DNA from 3 places in the Salinivibrio sp. PR5 genome. Region 3 is predicted to be linked to each of the others. Evidence: riboswitches for the same ligand, from Rfam matches in the RefSeq annotation. Region 3 holds a riboswitch; each other region holds the start of a gene.
The links. Region 3 has a riboswitch for thiamine pyrophosphate ahead of thiB (thiamine ABC transporter substrate binding subunit). Riboswitches for the same ligand answer to the same signal wherever they lie in the genome.
Positions count from the first base shown of each region.

Region 1: linked by a shared signal. The riboswitch ahead of thiC (phosphomethylpyrimidine synthase ThiC) and the one ahead of thiB (thiamine ABC transporter substrate binding subunit) in region 3 are both predicted to bind thiamine pyrophosphate.
Region 2: linked by a shared signal. The riboswitch ahead of thiD (bifunctional hydroxymethylpyrimidine kinase/phosphomethylpyrimidine kinase) and the one ahead of thiB (thiamine ABC transporter substrate binding subunit) in region 3 are both predicted to bind thiamine pyrophosphate.

Region 1 covers NZ_MUFK01000004.1:112,795-116,042, forward strand. Annotated here, with positions in the region: gene thiC (phosphomethylpyrimidine synthase ThiC) at 1-1,378, opposite strand, end outside; TPP riboswitch at 1,473-1,572, opposite strand; gene crcB (fluoride efflux transporter CrcB) at 1,629-2,009, opposite strand; tRNA gene BZG82_RS03140 (tRNA-Trp) at 2,312-2,388, opposite strand; tRNA gene BZG82_RS03145 (tRNA-Asp) at 2,638-2,714, opposite strand; rRNA gene rrf (5S ribosomal RNA) at 2,917-3,032, opposite strand; partial or broken rRNA gene BZG82_RS03155 (23S ribosomal RNA) at 3,120-3,248, opposite strand, start outside.
Region 2 covers NZ_MUFK01000017.1:48,884-52,131, forward strand. Annotated here, with positions in the region: gene BZG82_RS08260 (PAS domain-containing sensor histidine kinase) at 1-54, shown strand, start outside; gene BZG82_RS08265 (putative bifunctional diguanylate cyclase/phosphodiesterase) at 51-1,811, shown strand; TPP riboswitch at 1,874-1,974, shown strand; gene thiD (bifunctional hydroxymethylpyrimidine kinase/phosphomethylpyrimidine kinase) at 2,036-2,893, shown strand; gene BZG82_RS08275 (potassium channel family protein) at 2,977-3,248, opposite strand, start outside.
Region 3 covers NZ_MUFK01000001.1:49,875-53,122, forward strand. Annotated here, with positions in the region: gene thiP (thiamine/thiamine pyrophosphate ABC transporter permease) at 1-602, opposite strand, end outside; gene thiB (thiamine ABC transporter substrate binding subunit) at 608-1,594, opposite strand; TPP riboswitch at 1,647-1,748, opposite strand; gene BZG82_RS00230 (DUF547 domain-containing protein) at 1,787-2,578, opposite strand; gene leuD (3-isopropylmalate dehydratase small subunit) at 2,698-3,248, opposite strand, start outside.

The sequences.
Region 1 (3,248 bases), on a different contig from region 3:
GGCCTAAAGTATAAAAGGGCGCTTCGTGGCAATGGGTGAGCTGCTCGTCCATATTCTCTTTGATCATGTGCATGGGCACATGACCGGGGCCTTCAATCATCACCTGCACATCGTATTCCCATGCCACCTTGGTTAGCTCGCCCAGGGTACGTAACTCACTGAACTGGGCTTCGTCGTTCGCGTCAGCTACTGAGCCTGGGCGCAATCCATCGCCTAACGACAGCGATACATCATAGGCGGCACAAATCTCGCAGATTTCACGAAAATGGGTATAGAGGAAGCTTTCTTGATGATGCGCCAAGCACCATTTGGCGATAATCGACCCACCACGCGAGACAATCCCAGTCACGCGATTGGCAGTCATGGGCACATAGTGCAAACGCACCCCGGCGTGAATGGTAAAGTAGTCGACCCCTTGTTCGGCTTGCTCTATCAAGGTATCGCGCATCACTTCCCAAGTCAGATCTTCGGCAATGCCATTCACTTTCTCAAGCGCCTGATACATAGGTACGGTGCCAATCGGGACTGGGCTATTACGTAAAATCCACTCGCGAGTTTCGTGGATATTGCGTCCGGTCGATAAATCCATCACCGTATCCGCGCCCCAACGGGTCGCCCACACCAACTTTTCGGTTTCTTCTTCAATGGAGGAGCTCACCGCCGAGTTACCAATATTGGCATTCACTTTCACCAGAAAGTTACGCCCAATGATCATCGGCTCCGCTTCTGGGTGGTTAATGTTGGCAGGAATAATCGCACGCCCTTCAGCAACTTCTTGGCGCACAAATTCGGGAGTGATGTTTGAGGGTAAATGCGCGCCAAAGCTTTCTCCTGGGTGCTGGCGGTTTAGCTGCTCTTCACGATACTGCTGACGCCCCATATTTTCCCGGATCGCGATAAACTCCATCTCTGGGGTGATAATGCCTTGGCGTGCGTAGTGAAGTTGGGTCACACATTGGTTAGGTTTCGCCCGACGGATAGGCGGTAAGGCATTAAAGCGAAGATCATCTAAGGTTTCATCACTGAGGCGGGTCTGCGCATAGTCTGAGCTCACTGCATCAAGAAACTCTGTATCGGCACGCTCATCAATCCAGGCTTTGCGCACTGGCGCTAAGCCTTGGTAAATATCGATAGCACTCTGTGGGTCAGTATAAGGCCCTGATGTGTCATAAACCCGAATGGACTCGTTGGCCTCGTACTGCGGATTGTCTTTACTGCCACCCACAAAGGTCGGAGACAAATGGATCTCTCGCATCCCTACGCGAATATCGGGTCGCGATCCCTCGACATAGACTTTTTCCGAGTTGGGGTAGGTTTGCGCAGAGAGAGAATCGATAAAGGATTTGGCCTCAAGACGGGCCTGTTTACGGGTCGACATAGCATTACTCCGGTGTTCATTATGGGAATTAATGCTTGCCGGAAAACGCTGAATTGAGATGTGAGCAAAACTGGCAGACGCGTACGGTCTGTGATCTGATGCATCTCTTGTTCCCTTCGCTGGTACTAACCAGATCAGGTTCAACGGATCCCACTTAACGTGGTCTCAGCCAATTGGCACTCCGACAAGTTCAACGCCAGTATAAGAAATCACCGCCGCAACAACAAGCGACGTAATGGCATGTTTTTACCTACCCAGTAATGCGTCCTAGCAACCAAGCCCCCATCGCGGCCGCTCCTAAGCATAACGCAAGGTTGAGACCCACGTTTAACAAGGCTTTCACCGTCTCACCATGTTGAAAAAGAAGCAAGGTATCCACTGAAAAGGTCGAGAAGGTGGTGAACGCGCCCAAAAAGCCAATCGCAATCAGTTGACGCCAAGGTACAGGGGCAATCAGCTCTTGACTCATCGCCGCTAAAAAGACACCCATCGCTAATGATCCTAGCACATTAACCATTAGGGTGCCGTACGGGAATCCTCGACCAAACACTGCGACGCTCCACTCTGAAACTAAAAAACGCGAAGACGCCCCTAATGCGCCACCAAGTCCTACCCACAATATGCTTACCACTGGGGGCTCCTTTTGATTGGTAAAAAGTCATCATACCGCGACATGTGAACAAGAAACAGGAGGAAGAAAAAGGGAAAAGGATCAGGGGTGCTAGAAGCATAATGAGTCACATACAAAAAAAGCACCGACAATGTCGATGCTTTGATGTTTGGCAGGGGTAGAGGGATTCGACCGGGCTGGCGACCCAGCCCCCGACACGCTTTTGTGTAGATTGCATGTTCACATCTACCCTTAATCGGATTACGAGAACCTTGATGATTCACATACAAAAAAAGCACCGACGATGTCGATGCTTTGGTATTTGGCAGGGGTAGAGGGATTCGAACCCCCAACACGCGGATTTGGAATCCGCTGCTCTGCCAATTGGAGCTATACCCCTGTAGATAGGTGCCTATTGTAGCGATCCCGCGACAAATTACCACCACCAATTACTCTTCAGACGTTTGATCGCTTATTTATAAAGCAAATCGCCCCAACGCCCCAATCACAAAAAACCCCAGCTTTTCAGCTAGGGTTTCTAAGCAGTGGCGGAGGGCCGGGGTTGCGGGCAACCGGGACTCATTCGCCCGCAGGGCGAACCTGGCCAATAACAAAAAACCCTACTAAAATTAGCAGGGTTTCTAAGTAGTGGCGGAGTGGACGGGACTCGAACCCGCGACCCCCGGCGTGACAGGCCGGTATTCTAACCAACTGAACTACCACTCCGCACCAATTCTGTCTCATCAAAGTCTTACGCATATCTGCTTTGATGATTAAATTTTTGCTAACTAAAGCCCAACATTAAGCTCTAATTAGATTATCTTGTTTGATGCGATGAGGATGTTGAATCGAGACGCGCAGTGTATGCCAATACATGAGCATCGCAGATATCAACAGCATCGAGCTATCAACAAGATAAGCAATGAGAGCCTGGCGATGTCCTACTCTCACATGGGGAGACCCCACACTACCATCGGCGCTGCTTCGTTTCACTACTGAGTTCGGCATGGAGTCAGGTGGGTCCAAAGCGCTATGGTCGCCAAGCAAATTCGGTAATCTAGAAAGCTGTTCGTTCTCGCCACAATCAACTGGCTTTATTTCAAGTCCAACCCAAAACCTCTTGGGTGTTGTATGGTTAAGCCTCACGGGCAATTAGTACAGGTTAGCTCAACGCCTCACAGCGCTTACACACCCTGCCTATCAACGTCGTCGTCTACGACAACCCTTTAGAGAGCTCGAAGCTCTAGGGATGACTCATCT
Region 2 (3,248 bases), on a different contig from region 3:
ACGGGTACGGGGTTGGGCCGAGCGATGCAAACACTTTTGGAGGACAGGGCATGACACGAGAAAAATCCCAAGCGCAGATCCTGATCATTGATGATCGACCGGAGAATGTCGACTTGTTGACTGCTATGTTGCTGCAATCTGGCTATCAACACATCACAGGCCTTAACGATCCACGCCTTGTGACCGATTACCTCTCCCCGGTCCCCGATTTAGTGTTGCTTGATATGCGTATGCCACAACGCTCGGGGCTGGATGTACTCGATCTGTTGAACAATACGCTCGGTGAGCACTGTCCCCCGGTGATGGTGCTCACTGCCGATAGTGATAACAATCTGCGCAACCAAGCCTTATGTCGTGGGGCCATTGATTATCTCACCAAGCCGTTTGATCACCATGAAGTGCTTCAGCGCATCCATAATATTCTTCATTTTCAATTCAAAACCCTGAAAGAGCGTGATCAAGCGGCACGTTTGCAAATGTTAGTGAATAAGCAAACCGCGGCATTACGTACCTTGTCTTTAACCGATCCTCTAACCAATCTACCCAATCGACGTGCGCTGGTGGATGCGGCTGAACGTCAACTCGCAAAGGGGATGGTGACCGTGTTTATGATAGCGTTGGATGGGATGGAGGCGGTAACACAGCATCAAGGCCACTTAATGACAGAAGCGCTGTATAAGCACCTTGCAGGGCTGTTGGCTAGTAGCTCGGTCGCAAGAGGTCGGCGTATTGGTGTCTGGGACAACACACGTTTGGTGATGGTAGTGGAAGGAGATATCACTGCCATTGACGCACTTGCCAAGCGGATTTGTCGATTATTGAGTGGTCATCACACCCTTGATGGCCGTTTGATGTCGATGCACTGCCATGTGGGAATAGCCCAAGCGGAAGGGGAACATCACGATGTGGAGCAACTCTTTCGCCAAGCGATTCTAGCCATCCCGACCGATGACACCGAAGTGGGTCATTATCGCCAAGAGTTGGATGCGCAATCGCAACGTGAGCATATGATCCGCAATGGACTTAGCCCGGCTCTTGAACAAGGAGGGTTGTCTTTGGTCTTTCAGCCCAAATGGGATCTCAATACCGGCACCATGGTAGGCGCTGAGGCGTTATTGCGTTGGCGTCATCCGCAACTGGGAGCGATCAGCCCGGCCGAGTTTATTCCCATTGCCGAGCGAAGTGCCGATATGATCCAACTCGGCGATGCAGTTTTTTCTATGGCGTTGCGCGCGCTGGTCCGTTGGCGAGAGCAATACACCTTGCCCGAGGCGTTTCACTTAGCCATCAATGTCTCTTCCCAGCAACTTCGCCACGGTTTTGCCGACAGCATTCTTGCCCGCTGCCAAGCGCTGGAAGTACCCACCCAAATCATTCAGCTTGAGGTTACTGAATCGGCGTTAATTCGACATATGTCGGTGGCGCTCAAAGAGTTACAACAGCTCCGTGATGCGGGGATGCATATTGCGCTTGATGATTTTGGCACAGGCTACAGTTCATTGAGCTATTTGAAACAGCTTCCTGTGGATTGGGTGAAGCTTGATCGTAGCTTTATTCAAGACCTTGCATCCAACGCCAGTGACAAACACCTTGTTGGTAGCGTGATCGACCTAGCGCATGGGTTCGGCCACGGTGTGGTGGCCGAAGGCGTGGAAGAAGTTGGCCAGCAACAGATTTTGCAGCGTATTGGCTGCGATCAAGCGCAAGGCTTCTTGTATGCCAAACCGCTGGGGTCAGAACAGTTTGAACAGCTTCTGCAAACCGGATGTGAATGCCCAGCGACGGCTATCAGTGCGCCCGTGTCTGGATAGCCGTGGTCATCATCGGATTAGAGATGAGGCTTGCGCTTTATCCGTAGGATGCATATCCTGAACACAGTTAGTCGGGGAGCAAGTAATTGCTGAGACTGCGAAAGCAGGACCCGTAGAACCTGATCCAGTTAGCACTGGCGGAGGGAACTGACACGATCAGCGCACAAAGTGATGCATACTGCCGTACTTTGTCTCCTTCCGCCCCTGATGATTAAGGGGCCAATATGAACCTATCTCCACCTGTTATTCTTACCATTGCCGGCTCAGACAGCGGTGGTGGCGCGGGCATTCAAGCTGACATTAAAGCGATTTCAGCGACCGGTGGCTATGCGTGCTCGGTGATCACCGCGCTAACCGCGCAAAATACCTGCGGTGTTGACGCCGTCTCGGCGGTTGAGCCCGATTTTGTGCGCGCCCAATTAGATGCAGTGTTATACGACATGCCGGTGCGTGCGGTGAAAATCGGCATGCTGGCCAATCAAGCGATTATTCGTGAAGTCGCTGCCGTGCTGGCACGGTCGCCACACTTGCCGGTGATTTTAGATCCCGTGATGGTCGCGACCAGCGGCGACCCTTTGCTCGACGAGCAGGCCATGACGGCGTTGATTGAAGAGCTTATTCCGCGAGCAACGGTGCTCACTCCCAACTTGCCGGAGGCCGCTCGCTTAACCGGTCGGCCTGTGCCAACCTCTATCGAGCAAATGCATGAGCTGGTGCCGGCACTTCGCCATCTAGGCTGTCCTTACGTGATGCTCAAAGGGGGCCATTTACACCAGATGCCCCAGAGCGTCGATATGTGGATTAGCCGAGATACCTGTCAGACCTTGCGCGCACGCCGCATTGAAACTACCAACACCCATGGCACCGGATGTTCACTGTCTGCTGCAATCGCCTCGTTTTATGCCCAAGGGATGACGCCTATCGAGGCCGGGCGAGCGGCTAAGCAGTATTTGACGGAGGCCTTAGCGCATAGTCAGCAGCTAACGGTCGGAAGAGGTGCTGGGCCGGTGCATCATTTTTACGCTTACCCTGATAATTTGTGTCTGTCGCCAGCAGAGCATGCTGTCGCGGAATTGCCCTGAGACGAGATGGAAACGATCCGCTGCAACCCAAGTGGGGCAGCGGCATCGAAAAGAAAACAGCAAAGATGCGTTGGACGCGTCCGTTAGGCGGCAGACCAATGTGGTAAACGCTCGGCGGCGATATAAAAGATGCGATCGCCCGGTGCCACTTCAGTGTGTAGGCGAGGGTTCAGGGTGATCCCATCGCCTTTGTCGAGACCAATTAAAGTTGCATCATGCTCATGCTTTAATTGATTAAACAAGGTGCCGACATCGGTTGCACTCGCATCGGTGGGGTAGCGGGCACAGTATTGGGTCATCCCTTGAGCCGTGCTCAATAGCTCGTGATGTAATTGGCTTGAACCGGGATCAACGG
Region 3 (3,248 bases):
CAGAGCATAAACACCAGCCCGACGATATGGGGCAAACTTTGGCGAAGATAAGGCCATTCAAGGTGACGAAAACGCTGCCAGCCACCTAAGCCCAATTGCGTCGCTAAGCGGCGTTGATCGGCGGGGATCCCCTCGAGTGCTTGCACCATGATCTGGGCGGAAAATGGTAAGTTGAAAAACACGTGTGCCAGCAAAATGCCGCTCAATCCATAAATGGAAAATGGCATAGAAAGATCAAAATGTTGTAGGGTGTCGGCGAGCAATCCGCTGCGACCAAAAATGGCTACCAAGCCAAATACCCCAATCAGCACAGGCAGCACTAAGGTCATGGCAAACAGTTTCAACAACCAACGCTTACCCGCAAACTCGCGACGCGACAGGGCGTGGGCAACAGGAATCGCCAATCCCACACTGAGGATCACTGATAAAATGGCTTGCTTGAAGCTAAATACGGTGACGTGACGAAGGTAGGCATCTTGCCATAGTGCCTGAAGGTTAAGATCTTGGCTGTGAGAGAACAGCGCCCAAAGAGCGCTGCCAATTAAAAGCACGACGAGACTGGCCGCGAGACTGCCCGGCCAAGTGCGTGAAGGGTTGAGCATGACGATTATTCAACCAACGCCGTTTGCCAGTCACGCACCCATTGTTGACGGTTGCCCATCACTTCATCGGGTTGATAAATCAAGCTTTTTTTGGGCTTACTCAAGGTATAGAAGGCATCCGGTAACGTGATATCAGTAACAGGGTACATCCATTGCGTAAGGGGAATGATCGACTGCGCTTCATCGCTGAGCATAAACTGCAAAAACGCATCGGCCAGTTCTGGCTGGTCGGTGTAGGCTGATTTTGCGGCCACTTCAATCTGCATATAGTGGCCCTCTTCAAACGTCGCGGCGGCAAAGCGGTCATCATCATCGGCAACCAAATGGTAAGCCGGTGATGTGGTGTAAGAGAGCACCATGTCCGCTTCCTTGTTCAGGAACATGTTGTACGCTTCGGTCCAGCCTTTGGTCACGGTAATGGTGTTATCCGCGAGATCACGCCATGCTTGCTGGCTTTTATCGCCGTAGACTTTCTGGATCCAAAGCATTAAGCCTTGGCCAACGGTGGAGACACGGGGATCTTGGTAAATCACACTGATGTCATCACGATCTTCAATCAAGGCTTTCAAGCTCTTGGGCGGATCGAGCAGGCGCGTGGTGTCGTACACGAAGGCAAAGTAGCCGTAATCGTAGGGGATAAAGTAGGGATTATCCCAACCGCCGGGTACCTGTAGGCGCTCCGTATTCACCGCGTGCTCGGCGACAATGCCGCTCCGCTCCGCTTCTTTCATTAAATTGGTGTCCATACCCAACACGATATCGGCGCTGGTGTTACTGCCTTCAATCCGCATGCGGTTTAGCAAGGCTGCGCCGTCTTCAAGGGACACAAACTCGACCTTACAATTACAGCGTTTCTCGAAGGCGGCTTTAATTTTTGGCCCTGCGCCCCAATCGGTGATAAACGAGTCGTAGGTATAGACAGTCAGCGGGTCGGCGGCGCGGGCGCCAAGCGATAACAGAGACAAAGAAAGTACGGTTAAAACAGACGTAATGACTTTCACAGCACGCTCCTAAGTTGGGCGTGGGTGTTGAGGCTGGTTGATGACATCATCAAGTCTCAATCCCTACGCCAGTGTTAGCTGGATCAGGTTCGATGGGTTTAGCGCGGTGCGCAATCTCAGCCAAGAGGCTCCCCAATGAGTACGAAGCCATTGTACTGATTGGCTTAGGGTTAACCAAGCCTTTTAGTCAGCGGTTCGGTTAAGCGCCCAGTCGTAGTCATAGTCTAAGCGTGCATCCTCGGGAAGTTTGATATCGCGGTATTGATTGATATGGGTGATTACTCCTTGTTCACTGCCGCCAAAATCGGCCTCAAACCACTCATAGATAGAAGAAAGCTGCCACTGACCGCCTTGCTGACTCACGCCTTTATCACTGTTAATAAAGGTATAGGCGGCTTGTTCTAATTGTGTCTCTAAGGTGTCGGCTTGAAAGGCTTGTGGCTGTAGGTTCGGACAGCCAAGGCTGGCACAATTGACCGCATAGTGGGTACGCGGATCTTGCCAGAGCGGGCGCAGAATGCGGTGCTCAATATCATTCAAGGTAAGCGGCTCTCCTGCCACCGTGACCACCTCATCATCCCAAGGTCCAAAGCTAAACAGGCCACCGAGTTTGGTGATCGAACGGACTGGATACGCATCCAAAATTAGCTTTACGGTGACTGAATTGTAGAGATTAACCCAGTACGCGTATTGTTCGTCTTTGGTCAAGGTGCGCGGGTCGCGCGCGGTGAGCATGCTAATGTAATGATCGAGAGTCGCTTTATCGGCCTCGGTGACGGCTGCGTAGTTAAATAAGGTGTGCTGTCCTTGAGGCTGTAAATACTTATCGAGTAATACTTGCCAGCTGTGATGGGTAAACGTGGCTTGGCTGGCGGGGTTGTGCGCATCCCACATTGCCCAATAATCGGCTTTCGGGGCGGCCAAGGCTGGAAAAGCAACGAGTAACCAAAAAATGAGCGTGATCCGTGTTCGCATACCGCTTCCTCAATCGCGAGCGTATCTTGTTTATATCCTAGACCAGCTTGCGCCATGTTTGCTTTCATAGCCATAAAAAAACGCTGCTCAAGCAGCGTTTTAGTGGTTAAAGCATTGTGTTATGCCAAAAAGGCGGGAATGTTTTGCTCAAAGCGCGAGATCTCAGCGTCGTGCTGAAGCGTGAGGCCAATGCTATCTAATCCTTCCAACAAGCAATGACGGCGAAAATCATCCATCTGGAAGCTAAAGCAGTGTTCACCGGCACGGATGGTTTGGGCGGGCAAATCTAGCGTTACCGTCGCGCCTTCATTTTCGGCCACATACGTAAATAGAGCATCGATTTGGCCTTCTTCAAGGGTCACTGGCACCATTTGGTTATTAATGCAGTTGCCATAGAAAATATCGGCAAAACTGGGGGCGATAATCACTTTAAAACCGTAATCATCCAGCGCCCAAGGAGCATGTTCGCGTGACGAGCCACAGCCAAAGTTTTCGCGGGTGAGTAACACGCTCGCCCCTTGGTAGCGCGCTTGATTGAGCACAAACTCGGGGTTCGGCTGTTTACCCGCATCGTCTAAAAAGCGCCAATCGTGAAATAGATGCTGACCAAAGCCTGTACGGGTGACTTTTTGCAAAAACTGTTTAGGGATAATCGCATCGGTATCGACGT